Regions from separate parts of the Streptomyces sp. 351MFTsu5.1 genome, predicted to be linked through region 2. Evidence: riboswitches for the same ligand, from Rfam matches in the RefSeq annotation. Region 2 holds a riboswitch; each other region holds the start of a gene.
What was found. Region 2 has a riboswitch for thiamine pyrophosphate ahead of thiC (phosphomethylpyrimidine synthase ThiC). Riboswitches for the same ligand answer to the same signal wherever they lie in the genome.

Region 1: it holds a riboswitch for thiamine pyrophosphate, as region 2 does, so the genes downstream of both, thiO (glycine oxidase ThiO) here and thiC (phosphomethylpyrimidine synthase ThiC) in region 2, are expected to answer to the same signal.
Region 3: it holds a riboswitch for thiamine pyrophosphate, as region 2 does, so the genes downstream of both, H295_RS0128580 (thiamine ABC transporter substrate-binding protein) here and thiC (phosphomethylpyrimidine synthase ThiC) in region 2, are expected to answer to the same signal.

The regions. Positions count from the first base shown of each region.
Region 1 is NZ_KB911783.1:144,465-150,565, forward strand. Features, by position in the region: gene pknB (Stk1 family PASTA domain-containing Ser/Thr kinase) at 33-1,964, opposite strand; gene H295_RS0121555 (thiazole synthase) at 2,110-2,904, opposite strand; gene thiS (sulfur carrier protein ThiS) at 2,908-3,108, opposite strand; gene thiO (glycine oxidase ThiO) at 3,105-4,262, opposite strand; TPP riboswitch at 4,260-4,372, opposite strand; gene H295_RS0121570 (hypothetical protein) at 4,425-4,775, shown strand; gene H295_RS0121575 (NAD(P)/FAD-dependent oxidoreductase) at 4,808-6,025, shown strand.
Region 2 is NZ_KB911776.1:196,062-202,162, forward strand. Features, by position in the region: gene H295_RS0104310 (metallophosphoesterase) at 1-366, shown strand, start outside; gene H295_RS0104315 (membrane protein) at 560-1,420, shown strand; gene H295_RS42755 (DUF4240 domain-containing protein) at 1,656-2,000, shown strand; gene thiC (phosphomethylpyrimidine synthase ThiC) at 2,085-3,920, opposite strand; TPP riboswitch at 3,913-4,102, opposite strand; gene H295_RS42765 (YibE/F family protein) at 4,942-6,101, shown strand, end outside.
Region 3 is NZ_KB911788.1:123,130-129,230, reverse strand. Features, by position in the region: gene H295_RS0128595 (maleylpyruvate isomerase family mycothiol-dependent enzyme) at 1-249, opposite strand, end outside; gene H295_RS0128590 (ABC transporter ATP-binding protein) at 274-1,296, opposite strand; gene H295_RS0128585 (ABC transporter permease) at 1,296-2,897, opposite strand; gene H295_RS0128580 (thiamine ABC transporter substrate-binding protein) at 2,930-4,015, opposite strand; TPP riboswitch at 4,012-4,119, opposite strand; gene rlmN (23S rRNA (adenine(2503)-C(2))-methyltransferase RlmN) at 4,143-5,249, opposite strand; gene H295_RS47260 (hypothetical protein) at 5,420-6,001, opposite strand.

The DNA of each region.
Region 1 (6,101 bases), on a different contig from region 2:
AGGCGCCCTGCCTAAGCCCGGCGCAGCTGCTCTCAGCGGATCGTGATCGTGATCGTCGACCCCTTGGGCGCCGTGTCCCCGCCCTCCACCGACTGCTTCCTCACCGTGTCGCCGAACAGCCCGAGCAGTCCCCGATCCTCGTCGACCTGGAACCCGGCCTTCTCCAGCGCGGACTTCGCGTCGTCGACGCTGTCGCCCGTGACGTCCGGGACCTCGATCATCTCGGGGCCCTTGGAGATCGTCAGGGTGACGGTGTCGCCCTCGGCGGCCTGGCCGCCGGATTCGGGGCTCTGCCGGGCCACCTGGCCAGCGTCGTACTCGGAGTTGACCCGCGTGTCGGCGATCTTCACCTTCAGGCCGGCCTCCGCGAGGTCGGACCTCGCGTCGGACAGGTCCTCGCCGGTGACGTCCGGGACGTCGACCGGGGCGCCCTTGCTGACGGTGAGGGCGATCGCCGAGCCGGTGCGCAGGGTGGTGCCGCCCGACGGGTCGATGCTGATCACGAAGCCCCTGGGGACGTCGTCGCTGAACTCCCGGGTGACCATGCCGGGCTGGAGCCCCTCGGCCTTCAGCCGGGTGCGCGCCGTGCCCAGTGCGTCGCCGTCCACGTCGGGCACCTTGACCGTCTGCGGGCCCCTGGAGACGGTGATCGCCACGGAGTCGTTGTTCCGTATGCGGCTGCCCACCCCCGGGTCCGTGCTGATCACGGTCCCGCGCTTGACGGTGTCGCTGTAGGCGTAGGTGACCTTGCCGGTCTCCAGCCCCACCTCGTCGAGGCGGTCACGCGCCTGTGCCTCGGTCTTCGCCAGCAGGGCCGGGACCCGGGTGAACTGGCCGGAGTTGATGTACCAGACGCCCGCACCGAGGCCGAGCGCCAGCAGGACCGCGGCGACGATCAGGAGGGGGCCGCGCCGGGAACCGCCGCGGGAGGCACGGCTGCGCCGGGGCGGGGGCGGTGGGGTCTCCAGGACGCTGGTGCGGTGGTGGACCGGCTCGTCCTCGTTGACCGGGAGCAGCCGGGGCACGGTCAGGGACCGCGGGATCACGCTCGTACGGTTCTCGGCGCCCGTGTACCCCGACGGGAGCGCCTGCGGCGGCACCATGTCCAGCTGGTCGTCGCTCAGCCTGCCGTGCGCGGCACGGGCCTGCGCGAGCAGCGCCACCGCGTCGTACGGGCGCAGCTCCGGGGCGCGGGCGGTGGCCGAGGCGACCAGCTCGTCCAGTTCGTACGGCAGCCCCGGGACCACGGCCGAGGGCGGCGGGACGTCCTCGTGGAGGTGCTTGTAGAGCACTATCGCGGGGGATTCGCCCTCGTGCGGCTGGCTGCCGGTCAGCATCTCGTACAGCATGACGCCGCAGGCGTACACGTCGACGCGGGCGTCGGCGGTGTTGGGCTGGTCGATCTGTTCCGGTGACAGGTAGGAGACGGTGCCGAGGACCGCTCCGGAGCTGTTGGTCACGTTGTTCACCGACCGCACGAGCCCGAAGTCGGCGACCTTGACCCGGCCGTCGTCCCCTATGAGGACGTTCTCCGGCTTCATGTCCCGGTGCACGAACCCGGCGCGGTGCGCGGCGCCGAGTGCGGCCAGGACCGGCTCCAGGATGTCCAGGGCGGCGCGCGGTTGCAGCGCGCCGCGCTCACGCAGCACGTCACGCAGGGTGCAGCCGGCCACGTACTCCATGGCGAGATAGACGTACGACCCGTCGGTGCCCTGGTCGAAGACCTGCACCACATTGGGGTGGGCCAGTCGGGCGACGGACTTGGCCTCCCGGATGAACCGCTCGACGAAAATCCCGTCCGCCGCGAGCGCGGGGTGCATCACCTTGAGCGCGAGCACGCGGTCCAGACGGGTGTCCAGGGCCCGGTAGACCGTGGCCATCCCGCCGACCGCGATCCGCGCGTCCACGCGGTAGCGGCCGTCGAGCACCTGCCCGACCAGCGGGTCCTGAAGGGTCGTATCCACGCAGGCGAGTCTACGAGCCACGGCTGACAGCCGATCGGGTTCGGCCGGAACAGGGGCGGTACTGGAGCCGAGCTGTGACGGAGGTCGCACCTGCCCGAGTCCGCGGTCGAACGTGTGTTCAGAGTCCGGACGGACCGCATCCGGTTCAGAAGGCCGGCCGCTCCGGATCCAGTGCGGCCAGGCCCTCCGCCGGCGACGACGCCTCCGCGAAGTGCCGGCGGGGGATCCGCCCCGCCCGGTACGCCAGCCGGCCCGCCTCCACGCCGTGCCGCATCGCCCGGGCCATCAGTTCCGGCTCCTGCGCCCGCGTCACCGCCGAGGCGAGCATCACCCCCGCGCACCCCAGCTCCATCGCCAGGGCCGCGTCGGACGCCGTACCCGCCCCCGCGTCCAGGATCACCGGCACCCGCGCGTGCTCGACGATCAGCCGGAAGTTGTGCGGGTTGCGGATGCCGAGCCCGGAGCCGATCGGGGAGCCGAGCGGCATGATCGCCGCGCAGCCCACGTCCTCGAGACGGCGGGCCAGCACCGGGTCGTCGTTCGTGTACGGCAGCACCGTGAAGCCGTCGTCGACCAGGGTCTCGGCCGCGTCCAGCAGCTCCACGCCGTCCGGGAGCAGGGTCCGCTCGTCGGCGATGACCTCCAGCTTGATCAGGTCGGTGCCGAGCGCCTCGCGCGCGAGACGGGCCGTGAGAACCGCCTCGCCGGCCGTGAAGCAGCCCGCCGTGTTGGGCAGCACCCGGATGCCGAGCCGCTCCAGGACGGACAGCACCGAGCCGTGCACCGACGGGTTCACCCGCCGCATCGCGACCGTCGTGAGCTCGGTCCCGGAGGCGACCAGCGCCCGCTCCAGGACGTCCAGGCTGGGCGCCCCGCCCGTGCCCATGATCAGCCGGGACGAGAACGACGTACCGCCGATGACAAAGGGATCGTCGGCCATGGGTCAGCCTCCTTGGACGGCGGTGAGGACTTCCACGCGGTCCCCCTCGGCGAGGGTCGTCGAGGGCCACTGCGTGCGCGGTACGACGGTCTCGTTGAGCGCGGCGGCGACCCCGGAGGGCGCCGAGGTCAGGGCCCGTACGACGGCGTCCAGAGCCGTACCGGGAGCGAACCGGCGCGGCTCCCCGTTGACGGAGATGTTCATGCCGGCTGCTCCACCCGCTGACGGAACCGGCCCGGCGTGAACGGACGGGCCACCTCCGGGAGTTCACCGGTCGCAAGGACATGGGCCATCGCGTCCCCGGTGACCGGGGTCAGCAGCACGCCGTTGCGGTAGTGCCCGGTGGCGAGCAGCAGGCCGGGCAGGTCCGTCGGGCCGAGCAGGGGAGCGTTGTCGGGGGAGCCCGGGCGCAGTCCCGCGCGGGTCTCCGTCAGGGGCAGCTCGGTGATGCCGGGGACCAGTTCGTGCGCGTCCCGCAGCAGTTCGTACACCCCGCCCGCGGTCACCGTGGTGTCCCAGCCCAGCTCCTCGCTGGTCGCGCCGATCACCAGCTCGCCGTTCTCGCGCGGCACGAGGTAGACCTGGCTGCCGCGCACGACGGCCCGCACGGTACGGCTCAGGAAGGGCGCGTACCGGGGCGGCACGGTCAGGCGCAGCACCTGGCCCTTCACGGGCCGCACAGGGGGCAGGAGGGCCTCGGGGACTCCTTCCAGGCGGCCGCTCAGGCTCCCGGCGGCGAGCACGACCTGGCCCGCGTCCAGTTCGTCGCCGTCCGTCGTGGTGATCCCGGCGGCCCGGTCCCGGACGACCCGCAGGCGCTCCGCCCACGCGCGGTGGAAGACCACGCCCGCCCGCTCGCACGCGGCCAGCAACGCGCGCGTGAGGCGGCGCGGATCGATCTGGTGGTCACCGTCCACCCGCAGCCCGCCCCGCACCCCCGGCGCGAGCATCGGCTCCAGGCGGCGGCACTCGCGCCCCGACAGCCACTCCGACTCCAGGCCCGACTGCCGCTGGAGCGCGTGCAGTTCGCGCAGATGGGCGCGGTCGTCGGCGTCCAGCGCCACGGCCAGCGTGCCGCACCTGCGGTAGCCGAGGTCGTGGCCGGTCAGCTCGGTGAGCTCGGCCGCGAAGTCGGGGTAGCGGTGGGCCGAGGCGAGGTTCAGGCCGAGCAGGGTCTGCTCGCCGTAGTGCAGTTCGGTGACCGCGGCCAGCATCCCGGCGGCCACCTGGGCGGCCCCGCCGCCCGGTTCCGGGTCCGCCACGGCCGTGCGGAGACCGCGTTGCGCGGCCCGCCAGGCCGTGACCAGGCCGATGATGCCGCCCCCGACGACGAGGACGTCTGACGTACGTGAGGACATGGGCGTCCAGCCCCTCCCTTCGCCGGCATGACCCGGATCAGGTTCGTACGGTCGGAGGCCGGCCAGCCTCCCTCTCAGCCCGGTGCGTCCGGGCTCCCGCGAGTGCTCTACGTTGGCCACCCTAGCCCGACCCCGCACGTCTCAGTAAGGGAGCCTCTCTCCGTGGCACGCTCGCTCGACAACCTCGTCCTCGCCCCGGTCGCCGACCAGGCCCCAGGTCAGGTGGGCACCGGCACCCGGTTCACCTACCACGAGGAGGACGGGCGGATCTGGGCCGAGTACGCGGGCGGTGACGTGGTACGCGGGCATCTGGTCGGCACGCGCGCGGGGGACCGCCTCGACTTCCGCTACGTCCAGCTCAGGCATGACGGGTCGACGTCCTCCGGCCACTGCCTCTCCACGGTCGTCGACCTGCCCGACGGCCGGGTGCGGCTGGAGGAGACTTGGCAGTGGGAGTCGCAGCCCGGCAGCGGGACCAGCATTGTGGAGCAGGTCACTCGGCACGACTCCTGACTGACTGAATGTCAGGTGGCTAGGGTGATCAAATGACCGAGCAGACACAGGCGCAGCAGCGGGTGGTCGTGGTCGGGGCGGGCATGGCCGGGGTGCAGACCGCGGTCGCCCTGCGCGAACGGGGCTTCCAGGGCACCGTCACGGTGATCGGCGCGGAACCCCATCAGCCGTACGACCGGCCGCCGCTCTCCAAGGCCGTCCTGCTGGGCAAGGCCGAGGGCTCCGCCTTCGACGTGGACTTCGAGGCCCTCGGCATCGAACTGCTGCTCGGCCGCGAGGCGCTGGGCGTGCGCCCGGACGCGCACGAGCTGGACACCGAGGCCGGGCCCGTGCCGTACGACGTCCTGGTCCTCGCCACCGGCGCCGAGCCGATCCGGCTGCCCGGCACCGAGGGCGTGCCCGGCGTACATCTGCTGCGCACCCTGGACGACGCCGAACGGCTGCGCCCCGTGCTCGCCCGGCAGCACGACATCGTGGTCGTCGGCGCGGGCTGGATCGGCGCCGAGTTCGCCACCGCCGCGCGCGAGGCGGGCTGCGCGGTGACGGTCGTGGAAGCCGCCGACCGGCCGCTCGCCGGCGCGCTGCCCGCGGAGGTGGCCGCCCCGATGACGTCCTGGTACGCCGACGCGGGGGCCGAACTGCGCACCCACGCGCGCGTGGTGTCCGTCGAGCCCGGCGAGGTCGTCCTGGACGACGGCACCCGGGTGCCCGCGGGGGCCGTCGTGGTCGGTATCGGGGCCCGGCCCGCCACGGCCTGGCTCGCCGGTTCGGGCATCGAACTCGGCGCGCACGGCGAGGTCGTCGCCGACGAACGGCTGCACACCTCCGCGCCGGACGTCTACGCGGTCGGCGACTGCGCCTCCTTCCCCTCGGGGCGCTACGGCGAACGGCTGATGGTCCACCACTGGGACAACGCCCTCCAGGGACCCCGCACGGTCGCCGCGGCCGTCCTGGGCGAGACCTCCGCGGTCTACGACCCGGTCCCGTACTTCTGGTCCGAGCAGTTCGGCCGCTTCGTCCAGTACGCCGGCCACCACATGTCCGCCGACACGACCCTGTGGCGCGGTGAGCCGTCCGGCCCCGCCTGGTCCGTGTGCTGGCTCAGGGACAACCGCCTGGTCGCCCTCCTGGCGGTCGGCCGCCCCCGCGACCTGGCGCAGGGCCGCCGCCTGATCGACGCGGGCACCGAGATGGACCCGGACCTGCTGACGGACCCGGCGAGGCCGCTGAAGGCGGCGGCGAAGGGGTAGGGCGCGGAGGCGGACGGCCTGGGGCGGCCCGCCGGGCTTGATCCGCGGGTGGCCCTGAGGGTGGCCCTGAACTCGG
Region 2 (6,101 bases):
TATCTCGACTACGGCGACTCGATCGAGGCGGTCAACGACACCGTCCGCGAGACGATCACGCGGAACGACGCGGACGAGGTGTGGGACCTGTTCCGCAAGTTCACCAAGCGCTTCTCCTTCCGCGACGAGGGCGGGGCCGACCATGTGCGCTCGCTGCTCGACACCTACGGCGGTGTCCGCATCGTGCACGGCCACAGCCCGATCCCCTATCTGCTCGGTGAAGTGGGCTCCGAGGAGGACGAGGACGATTCCGGTCCGGTGGTCGAGGGACCCCACGTCTACGCCGACGGACTCGCCATCGCGATGGACGGCGGAGTGACCATGGCCGGAAAACTGCTGGTCCAGCAACTTCCCCTGGATATCTGACGGTTCACGGGGCAGACGTTGCCCCCTGGTGGACCGACCGGAGAGCATGCAGGCCAGAGGCCAATTTCTGGAAACCCCCTGTCACCCTGTGCCGTAGCCGCTCTACCATCTGGTTATCCGTAGCAGGCTCCCCTCCGTTTCTGCCCGACGGCTCGTTGGCATGCGAGCCCCAAGCCCTACGGAGCATCGGGGGATGCACATGAACAGCGTTCCGCAGCACCTGCACAGCGAGGACCGCCAGGAGTACGAGCGGATCCTCGATGAGGCGCTGCGCTCCGCACCACACCGTCCCGAACTGGCCGCTGTCGGACAGCGGCTGAATCCCGAACAGCTGCGCACCATGGCGCTGAACGCCACCGCGATCATCACGGCGGCCGCCGCGACCGAGTACCAGCACTACGTGAAGGTCCGCGAGGAACAGCGCCGCCCGGCGCCGTCCACCCTGTCGTCCGTGCACGAACCCGGCCCCGCCGAGTCGGGCAGCGGTGCGATGGGGCTCGCCACCACCATGGGAGAGGTCGCCGAGACCGCCGGTGCGGGCGCCGTCGCCGTCGCCGCCGTTCTGACGCCCGTCCTCGCCGGGATAGCCGCGGCGATCTTCCTGCTCGTGGGCTACATCCTCCAGATGCTCAGCCCGCCGCCGGCGTTCGCCCACGCCATGATCACCATCGGATGGGTGTTCGGCGCCCTGACCGCGGCCGCGATCCTGGTCGCCGCGGGCGGCCTGCTGATCACCGCGCTGCGCAACCGCCCCACGCCCGACACGGCGTACGGCGAACTCACCGGGGAGGTGGCCCGGGCCAGGGACGCCTGGCGGGAGGCCCTGCTGGAACGCGGTCTGCTGCCCTTCCTCAGAGATGCCCTGGCCGACCCCGGCTCCGCCGCGCTGCACCACACGGCACCGCCGGCCCCGACCAGCCGTATGCCCAACCTGGGCTACGACCGCCCCGGGTTCAGCAGCCCCGACGACGGAGCCTCCGGCGCCCGCCCGAGCTTCACCAGCCCGGACTACACGAGCCCGGACTTCGGGGGGCCGGAACACCAGCCGGACTGACACCGCCCGGCAGAGCCCCTCGGCTTGCGTTCCCACGACGTGCTCACAGGGGAGCGCAAGCCGGATGCGGGGTGAGGCGGGGCAGGAGGTGAAGCAGGGGCGACCCTCACTACGCACGTTGACACTGTCCTGCGCTGATTGTCAGACCGGGACGGCACAGTGCGGCCCCATCAACAGACACCGGTTCCGGCCACCATCGAGTCTGGGCGGCGGCGGCTGCTCCGACGACAGCTTCATGGACTTCCGAGCCGGAGTGATCGCGTCCGGGCGGGACTGGTACGAGCGCACCGCCCAGGACCCCGACAGCCTCGCGGAGCACCCCGATGTCGTCGAGGCAGCGAACGCACGGGGTGACGAAGCCCTGTTCCACGAGGACGTGAACTACGCGGCCAGGGACGCCTTCGAACGCCTTGCAGGCAGCGCGGACGCCTTCGACGAGGCCTGGGCGACGTACCGGCCGGCCGACGGGCAGGACAACGAACCCACGGACATGGGAGAGGACTTCGACTTCGACGATCCGGAGGAGATGCATCGCCGTCTGCCCCGGCTCGCACGACTCTTCCTCGCGGAGCGCGACTGACCGGACGACCCGACTGAACCGGACGAGCAGGGCGGCCCGCGACGCCGCACAGTCGCGGGTGCGGGCCGTCCTGCCGGAGCGGGACTAATCCGCCAGCGGCAAGTACACCCGGTTCCCGCTCGCCGCGAACTCCTTCGATTTCTGCAGCATTCCCTCGGCGACCTCCTCGGGTGAGGCTCCTTCGGCCGCCGCCCCGCCGAACCGTTCGTTGATGCTCTGGCTGATCTTCATCGAGCAGAACTTCGGTCCGCACATGGAGCAGAAGTGGGCCGTCTTGGCCGGCTCCGCCGGGAGGGTCTCGTCGTGGAACTCACGGGCCGTGTCCGGGTCCAGAGCGAGGTTGAACTGGTCCTCCCACCGGAACTCGAAGCGGGCGTCGGACAGGGCGTCGTCCCAGTCCTGCGCCCCGGGATGCCCCTTGGCGAGGTCCGCCGCGTGGGCGGCGATCTTGTAGGTGATGACACCGGTCTTGACGTCGTCCCGGTTGGGCAGACCCAGGTGCTCCTTGGGCGTGACGTAGCAGAGCATCGCCGTGCCCCACCAGGCGATCATCGCGGCGCCGATGCCGGAGGTGATGTGGTCGTACGCCGGCGCGACGTCGGTGGTCAGCGGGCCGAGCGTGTAGAACGGCGCCTCCTCGCAGATCTCCTGCTGAAGGTCGATGTTCTCCTTGATCTTGTGCATCGGGACATGTCCCGGGCCCTCGATCATGGTCTGTACGTTGAATCGCTTGGCGATCGTGTTGAGTTCCCCGAGCGTCCTCAACTCCGCGAACTGCGCCTCGTCGTTGGCGTCCGCGATCGAGCCGGGCCGCAGACCGTCGCCCAGCGAGTAGGTGACGTCATAGGCGGCGAGGATCTCGCACAGTTCCTCGAAGTTCTCGTAGAGGAACGACTCCTTGTGGTGCGCGAGGCACCAGGCGGCCATGATCGAACCGCCGCGCGAGACGATCCCGGTCTTGCGGTTCGCCGTCAGCGGTACGTACGGCAGCCGCACGCCCGCGTGGACCGTCATGTAGTCCACGCCCTGCTCGGCCTGCTCGATGACCGTGTCCTTGTAGATCTCCCAGGTCAGCTCCTCGGCCCGGCCGTCGACCTTCTCCAGCGCCTGGTAGAGCGGCACCGTGCCGATCGGGACGGGGGAGTTGCGCAGCACCCACTCACGGGTGGTGTGGATATTGCGGCCGGTGGAGAGGTCCATGACCGTGTCGGCGCCCCAACGGGTCGCCCAGGTCATCTTCTCGACCTCCTCCTCGATGGAGGACGTCACCGCGGAGTTGCCGATGTTGGCGTTGACCTTCACCAGGAACCGCTTGCCGATGATCATCGGCTCGATCTCCGGGTGGTTGACGTTCGCGGGCAGCACCGCACGCCCCGCCGCGATCTCCTCACGGACCACCTCGGGCTCCACGTTCTCCCGGATGGCCACGTACTCCATCTCCGGAGTGATCTCCCCCCGGCGGGCGTACGCGAGCTGGGTGACTGCACTGCCGTCACGACTACGCCGAGGAAGGCGGGGTCGGCCAGGGAACACCGCGTCGAGGTTGCGCAGGTTGCCGCCGCGCGGGGAGGTGTGCTTGATCCCGTCGTCCTCGGGGCAAACGGGACGGCCCGCGTACTCCTCGGTGTCCCCGCGGGCGACGATCCAGTTCTCCCTGAGCGGGTCGAGCCCCCGGCGGACATCGGTCTCGGTGAGCGGATCGGTGTACGGGCCCGAGGTGTCGTACAGCGTGACCGACTGCCCGTTGGTGAGGTGCACCTGGCGGACCGGCACACGCAGGTCGGGGCGCGAGCCCTCGACATACGCCTTGTGCCAGCCGATGGACTTCCCGGCCTCCGTGGGGGGTTGTGCTGGGCTTTCACCCTCGATGGACTGTTCGTCCTGGTTGGAGGCAGGCGTGCGTGCGTCCTTGATGGTCATGAGACCTACTCCCTACGCCGGCATTACCCGGTAACAGGTTCGGCGGTCGACGCAGCGGCTTCCGTCTGCCGACGTTTCGTGGGGAACGTCACTCTCGCGTGAGGACGTTCCACGTGAAACATCGCTGGGACGGAGGTCAGCGCCCTCTCAGCCCGGTGCTCCGAGCTCCCGCGTGTACAAAGGTGCCACCACGCTAGCGTCAATTCGGGCGCGGTGAACAGGGGGCCCCTTTCGTTCTTGCGATGATCGGGCGGTGACCACGACACATCAGCCCCCGTACCCGCCTCCCGAGCCGCAGCGCCGACCGGGCTCCGGAAACGGCCCCGGAGACGGACCGGGAAGCGGCGGCCCCGGAGACGGTCCGGGAGGCGGCCCCGCGGTCGGCAACGGTCGTACGGGCGCGCCGGATTCTGGAGGCTGGGACGCTTTCGGGCACGGGCGGCCACAGGGGCGTGGGCAGGGATCCGGCCAGGGGCTTGGCGGGCCTGGCCAGGGGCCTCGCGGGCGGGACCAAGGGCTTGGCGGGCCTGACCAAAGGCAGAGTCCCGGGCAGGCGGGTCCTGGGCGTGCTCCGGGCTATCCGCAGGGCTACGGGTCGGGAGCCGGTCACGGGCAGGGGCAGCGCCCCGGGTATGGCTCCAACGGCCGCGGCGAAGGTTTCGGTGGCGGCCACGACCGTGGCGAGGGGTTCCAGGACGGGCACGGTCACGGCGAAGGCTTCGGTGACGGCCTCGGTCACAGCGAGGGCTTCGGGGGCAACGGCCACGGCAGCACCCACGCCCCCCATGACGGTCACGGACACCATCCCGGCGCCCCTGGACACGACCACGGCCACGGCCACGGGGACAGGGGCGATGGAGGCAGCGGAGACGGAGGCAACGGCGGTGGCGGCGGCGGTGGTGGTCACTCGCACGGCCACAGTCACAGCCACGGTCCGGCGACTCCCGTCTCCAAGCATCTGCGGAAGGTCATCGCGGCGATCCTGATCCCCTTCGCCGGGGCCGTCGTCGTCGGACTCGCGGTGCTGTGGCCCGGTGGCGCCCCGGCGCACGAACGCACCGGGGTCGGTTTCGACCGGCAGACCCAGCAGGCCACGGTCACCAAGGTCGTGAGTGTCAGCTGCAAGTCGGTGAACGCCGGAGGGCAGACCCCGACCGGGGACACCTCGACCGCTGAGGGCTCCTCCGCCGAGCAGCAGGCGAAGGGCAGCTGCAAGAAGGCGACGATCCGGGTCGACACCGGCGACGACAAGGGCCGCACCTTCACGGAGATCGTCCAGCCGGACCAGTCACGGCAGCTGGACGAGGGCGAGAAGGTCGTGGTCGCGTACGAGCCCTCGGCGCCCAGGGACCTTCAGTACTCGGTCGCCGACGTCAACCGCAGGTTCCCGATGGGGCTGCTCGCCGGCATCTTCGCGCTGGTCGTCGTGATCGTGGGGCGGTTGCGCGGTGTCATGGCGCTGGTCGCCCTGGCCATCAGCTTCCTGCTGCTGAACTTCTTCGTGCTGCCCGCGATCCTCCAGGGCTCGAACCCGCTGGTCGTGGCGGTGGTCGGGGCCAGCGCCATCATGCTGATCGCCCTCTACATGTGCCACGGCCTGTCGGCCCGGACGTCCGTGGCGGTACTGGGCACGCTGATCTCCCTGCTGCTGATCGGCGTCCTCGGCTCGCAGTTCATCGGCTGGGCTGCGCTGACGGGCAACACGGACGACAACACCGGTCTGATCCACGGGCTGTATCCGTCGATCGACATGAGCGGTCTGCTTCTCGCCGGTGTCATCATCGGCTCGCTCGGTGTCCTCGACGACGTGACGGTCACCCAGACGTCGGCGGTGTGGGAACTGCACGAGGCCAACCCGACCATGGGCTGGCGAGGCCTGTACCGCGCCGGTATCCGTATCGGCCGCGATCACATCGCCTCCGTCGTCAACACCCTCGTGCTCGCCTACGCGGGTGCCGCACTGCCGCTGCTGCTGCTCTTCTCGATCGCCCAGTCAAGCGTGGGCACGGTCGCCAACAGCGAGTTGGTGGCGGAGGAGATCGTGCGCACCCTGGTCGGCTCGATCGGGCTGGTCGCCTCGGTTCCGGTCACCACGGCTCTCGCGGCCCTGGTGGTCTCGGCCGACCGGCCGGGGGCGGAGGCAGCGGGAGCAGGGGTAGGAGGGTCCGCGACGGCACCCCC
Region 3 (6,101 bases), on a different contig from region 2:
ACCCGCGTCCTCGGGCCCCTCCCCCAACCGCACCTGGTCCTCGGGCACTTCCTCCTGGACCCGGGTCCGCACCATCAGCTCCACCCAGCGCAGGGCGCCCCCGGTGTGCCGCACCAGTTGCTCCAACGACCAGTCCGGACAGGTCGGCACGGTCACCGACAGATCGGCCCCGGAGGTCACCACGGCCCTCAACAGACCCACCTGGTGGGCGATCTCGTCGCAGTAGCGGTCGTGCGTGAGCAGCGTCATGCCGGGCACTGTAGGTCGCCCTCGTCAGCCGAGCACCACAATTTCGGCGGCATCGAACCCCACCCCCACCGCGTCCCCGACCTCCGGCGCCTCGCGCAGGGCGCACGCGGCTTCCAGGCGGGGTCCGTCGTCCGCGGGTTGCAGGTGCACGGCGACATGGGTGCCCTTGAAGGTGCGTGCGGCGACCGTGCAGGGCAGCCCCTCGTCGGCCGGCACCAGTCGCACGCCCGCGGGGCGCACCAGCACGCTCCGGACTCCCTGCGCGGCCCCTGGCGGCACCGGGACCTTGCCCCACACCGTGTCCGCGGCCTCGCCGGTGACGGTCCCCTCCACCACGTTCTCGAAGCCGAGGAAACGGGCCACGAACTCGTCCACCGGCCGCTGCCACACCTCCAGCGGCGTACCGGACTGGGCGATCCGTCCGTCCCGCATCACCACGACCCGGTCGGCGAGCGCGAAGGCCTCGCTCTGGTCGTGGGTGACCGCGAGCACCGTGGTGCCCAACCGCCCGAACAGCTCCCGCAGTTCGACGACGAGCCGCTCCCGCAGCGAACGGTCCAGCTGCCCGAGCGGCTCGTCGAGCATCAGCAGCCGGGGCCGGGGAGCCAGCGCCCGGGCCAGCGCGACCCGCTGCTGCTCACCGCCGGAGAGCGAGGCGACGGCCCGGCGGGCGGCGCCCGGCAGCCCGACGAGGTCGAGCAACTCCCGCACCCGCTCAGCCTGCTGCGCCTTGGGGACGTCACGCATCCGGAGTCCGAAGGCCACGTTGGCGCCCACGTCCCGCTGCGGGAACAGCTGGTGGTCCTGGAACATCAGGCCCACCCCGCGCCGGTGCGCGGGCACCCCGGACTGGTCCCGCCCGTCGAGCGACACCCGCCCTCCGTCGAGCGGTTGCAGGCCGGCCACCGCCCGCAGCAGCGTCGACTTGCCGCTGCCGCTCGGTCCCAGCACGCACACGACCTCGTGCTCGGCGACATCGAGCCCGACCCCGTCGAGCACGGCCCGCCCGCCGAACCGTACCGTCGCCTCCGCTAGGCTCAGCAGCATCAGAACTCCCCGGTCCGGTCGGTCCGCAGCCGTTCGAGGACCAGCAGCGCCACCGCGCACACGATCATCAGGATGGTCGAGAGGGCCATCGCCTGGCCGTAGTTGAGGTCACCGGCACGGCCCAGCAGCCGGGCCACGGCGACCGGCAGGGTCGGGTTGTCGGGCCGTGCGATGAAGACGGTCGCCCCGAACTCGCCCAGCGACACGGCGAACGCGAACCCCGCCGCGATCAGCAGCGCCCGCCGCACCATGGGCAGGTCGACCTCCCGCCACACCCGCCAGGGCGCGGCCCCGAGCACGGCCGCGGCCTCCCGCAGCCGGTGGTCCACCGCCCGCAGCACGGGCAGCATGGTCCGTACGACGAACGGCACCCCGACCAGCGCCTGCGCGAGCGGCACCAGGATCCAGGACTGTCGGAGGTCCAGCGGCGGCTCGTCGAGGGAGATCAGGAACCCGAAGCCGACGGTCACCGCGGACACCCCGAGCGGCAGCATCAGCAGCGCGTCGAAGCCCCGTACCCATCGCCCCGCGTCCCGTCGCGTCAGCGCGGCCGCCGCGAGCCCTCCGACCACCACCGCGATGACGGTCGCGGCGAGGGCGTACTCCAGCGAGTTCCCGATCGCCTCGATCGGCGCGACGAGGAAGACCCCGCCGTCGCTGTGGGTGAGCGCCCGGTAGTAGCCGAAGTCGGGGGCGCCGAGGGAGCGTTGCACCAGCACGGCGAGCGGCAGCACCAGGAGGACGGCGACGACCGCGAGGACCCCGGCCAGCAGCGCCCACTCCCCCGCGCCGCGCGGCCGCCGGGCGGTGACGGACGCGTCCACGAGCCGGAGCGCGCTCTCCCTGCGCCGTACGGTCCACGCGTGCAGGGCGAGGACCGCGCCCACGGCCACGAACTGGATGATCGTCAGCACGGCGGCCGTGGAGAGGTCGAAGATCTCGGAGGTCTGGCGGTAGATCTCCACCTCGAGGGTGGAGAACGTGGGGCCGCCGAGGATCTGGACCACACCGAAGGAGGTGAAGGTGAACAGGAAGACCATCAGCGCGGCGGCGGCCACGGCGGGCCCGAGCGCGGGGAGGGTGACCTTGCGCCAGGCGGTGAGCGGGGACGCGCCCAGCATCCGCGCGGCCTCCTCCTGCCGGGGGTCCAGCTGCGCCCACAGTCCGCCGACGGTCCGTACGACGACCGCGTAGTTGAAGAAGACGTGCGCGAGCAGGATCGCCCACACGGTGGTGTCCAGCCGTACGCCCCACCACTCGTCCAGCAACCCGCCCCGGCCGACCAGGGCCAGGAAGGCCGTACCGACCACGACGGTCGGCAGCACGAAGGGCACGGTGACCACGGCCCGCAGGATCTGCTTGCCGGGGAAGTCGAAGCGCGCGAAGACGTACGCGCCGGGGAGCGCGACCAGCAGCGTGAGCGCGGTGGAGACGAGCGCCTGCCAGGTGGTGAACCACAGGACGTGCCGGATGTCCGGCTGACCGAGAACGTCGGTGATCCGGCCGAACTGCCAGCTCCCGTCCGTGTCGAGGCCACGCCTGACGATCGCGGCGACGGGCAAGGCGAAGAAGACGGCGAAGAACGCGACGGGCACGGCCATCAGGCCGAGCCGTGCCGCCGCGCCCCTCCGGCTCACCTGAGGACGAGCGAGGTCCACGACTTGACCCAGTCGTCACGGTGTTCGGCGATCCTGGCCGGGTCCATGGTCTCGGGATCCTTGGCCTGCGGACCGTACTTCGTGAACTCGGCCGGCACCTGGGCGCCCTGCACGACCGGGTAGACGAACATGTTGAGCGGCATGTCCTGCTGGAACTCCTTGGTGAGCAGGAAGTCCAGGAACGCCTTGCCACCCTTGGTGTTCTTGGCGTTGCTGAGCAGCCCCGCGTACTCGATCTGCCGGAAGCAGGTGCCGTCGGCGACTCCGGTGGGCGCGGTGGCCGGCTTCGGGTCGGCGTAGATCACCTCGGCGGGCGGCGAGGAGGCGTAGGAGACGACGAGCGGCCGGTCGGCCTTGGCCTTCTTGCCGCCGGCCGACCCGGAGAACTCCTCGTTGTAGGCCTGCTCCCAGCCGTCGACGACCTTGACGCCGTTGGCCTTGAGCTTCTTCCAGTAGCCCTGCCAGCCCTCGTCCCCGTACTTCGCGGCGGACCCGAGGAGGAAGCCGAGGCCCGGGGAGGAGGTGGAGGCGTTCTCGGTGACGAGGAGGTTCTTGTAGGCGGGCTTGACCAGGTCGTCGTACGACGTCGGCGGCTGGAGCTTGTGCTCGCTGAACCACGCCTTGTCGTAGTTGACGCAGATGTCGCCGGTGTCGATGGGCGTGACCTTGTCCCCGTCGACGCGGTACCCCGCCTTGATGGTGCCGGCGCCCTTCGCCTCGTACGGCTGGAAGAGGCCGTTGTCGAGCGCCCGGGAGAGCAGGGTGTTGTCGACGCCGAAGAAGACGTCTCCCTGCGGGTTGTCCTTGGTGAGGATGGCCTTGTTGACGGCCTGCCCGGCGTCGCCGTCCTCCAGGACCTTCACCTTGTAGCCGGACTTCTTCTCGAAGTCGGCGAGGACGCCCTTGGAGACGGCCCAGGAGTCGTGGCTGACGAGGGTGACGGTCTTGGAGCCGGTGCTGCCGGAGCCGGAGGAGGAGTCGGAGGAGGACGAGGACCCGCACGCGGACAGCGTGACGAGACCGAGGCCCACGACGGCAGCGAAAAGCTTCTTGTTGTTCACGGTGATGACCGAACTTCCTACCCAGAATGACCTGGGCGAGGTTCAGAGGGTCTGCGGCCCGGTTGCCGCACTCTCAGCGCTGTTGCGCTCCCCTGTCGGATATGAAGGTGTACGTACAGTCGCCAGACTACCGCTCGGTGGCCGCGAGCTGGCCACAGGCCCCGTCGATCTCCTGGCCGCGGGTGTCCCGGACGGTCACCGGCACGCCGTGCGCGGCGATCGCCTCGACGAAGGCCTTCTCGTCCTCGGGCCGCGAGGCGGTCCACTTGGAGCCCGGGGTCGGGTTCAGCGGAATCAGGTTCACGTGCACGGGCTTGCCCCGGAGCAGCCGGCCGAGCCGGTCACCGCGCCAGGCCTGGTCGTTGATGTCCCGGATCAGCGCGTACTCGATGGAGAGCCGCCGCCCGCTCTTCTCGACGTACTCGAACCCGGCGTCGAGGACCTCGCGCACCTTCCACCGCGTGTTCACGGGGACGAGGGTGTCGCGCAGCTCGTCGTCAGGAGCGTGCAGGGAGATCGCGAGCCGGCACTTGAACCCTTCGTCGGCGAACCGGTGAATGGCGGGCACGAGCCCCACGGTGGACACGGTGATACCGCGCTGCGAGAGCCCGAGCCCGTCGGGGGCGGGGTCGGTGAGCGCGCGGATGGACTGCGTCACGCGCTTGTAGTTGGCGAGCGGCTCGCCCATGCCCATGAAGACGATGTTGGAGAGCCGCGCGGGCCCGCCCGGCACTTCCCCGTCCCGGAGCGCCCGCATGCCGTCGACGATCTGGTGCACGATCTCGGCGGTGGACAGGTTCCGGTCAAGACCGGCCTGCCCGGTGGCGCAGAACGGGCAGTTCATCCCGCAGCCGGCCTGCGAGCTGATGCACATGGTCACCCGGTCCGGGTACCGCATCAGCACGGACTCCACGAGCGTCCCGTCGAACAGCCGCCACAGCGTCTTGCGCGTGGTCCCCTGGTCGGTCGACAGATGCCGTACGACGGTCATCAGCTCGGGAAGCAGCGCCTCCCGGAGCTTCTCGCGCGAGCCGGCGGGGATGTCGGTCCACTCCGCGGGGTCGTGCGCGTACCGCGCGAAGTAGTGCTGCGAGAGCTGCTTGGCCCGAAAAGGCTTCTCCCCGATCCCGGCCACCACCTCCTTGCGCTCGACAGGAGTGAGGTCAGCGAGATGCCGCGGCGGCTTCTTGGCTCCGCGGGGGGCGACGAAAGTGAGTTCTCCGGGTGCAGGCATAACCCTTCCAGTGTGGCAGATCATCGCCGGGGGCCCAGGCCGGAGCGGGGTGGGGGTGGTCACCTGCGGGGGCCGACTGTTGGCGTCGGTCGGCTTCGGACGGCCCAGGGACGGCTCAGGGCGCTTGCTCTACGAGTGGAACAATTGCTCCGGGGGTGCGAATGGACACGCTATTCCGGAAAGGTGTTCAACCCATCGACAGCGATCGCTGAAGCAGCAGCGTGAACAAAAGCCAAGTACTCCGTGTGAAATTTCTGGCTCAACTCATTCAGCGAAGCTATTGCCTCCGGGGTACCACCGCCGTCGCGTCGGAACTGGACGAGGCACTCATGGACTTTAGCTTTGAATTCCAAGAACGCTACCCGGCAGTCCGCAGCTGCCTGCGTTACCTTTGGCGGTCCTTCGACAGCAACCTGTGCATAGCGATGGCCGTGAGAGTGGTCGTCCAAACGCGTGGAATCGTAGGCTTCCCGAGCAGCCCTCATCCTGTCTTCGAAGGCCGTGGGATATCTGTTTCCAGCAACGACCTGGAGGCTACTAGTGGCCGTGACTAGTTTGTTGTAATCCTTGATCACTTCCTCCGCGAGTGCGAGGTAGGCGACTTTCCTTGGCTCTCTGAGAATTCGCGCGTGTTCGGCCTGAAGCTGAGAGCGCGCTTGTGAGCGGGCCAGAAGTGCAGCCCCGATGCCTGCACCTCCAGTGCCTATAGCCCCTACGGCAGCACCCAGTACAGCTGCGAGCCCTGCATCCATTTCTGACATCCCATCTGACCCGCCATAAGGCTTGCCGGCGCCGGCCGTTCATCGGTTCCCTTCCTACGTTCGGGACCCATACCCACGACGGCGCCATCAC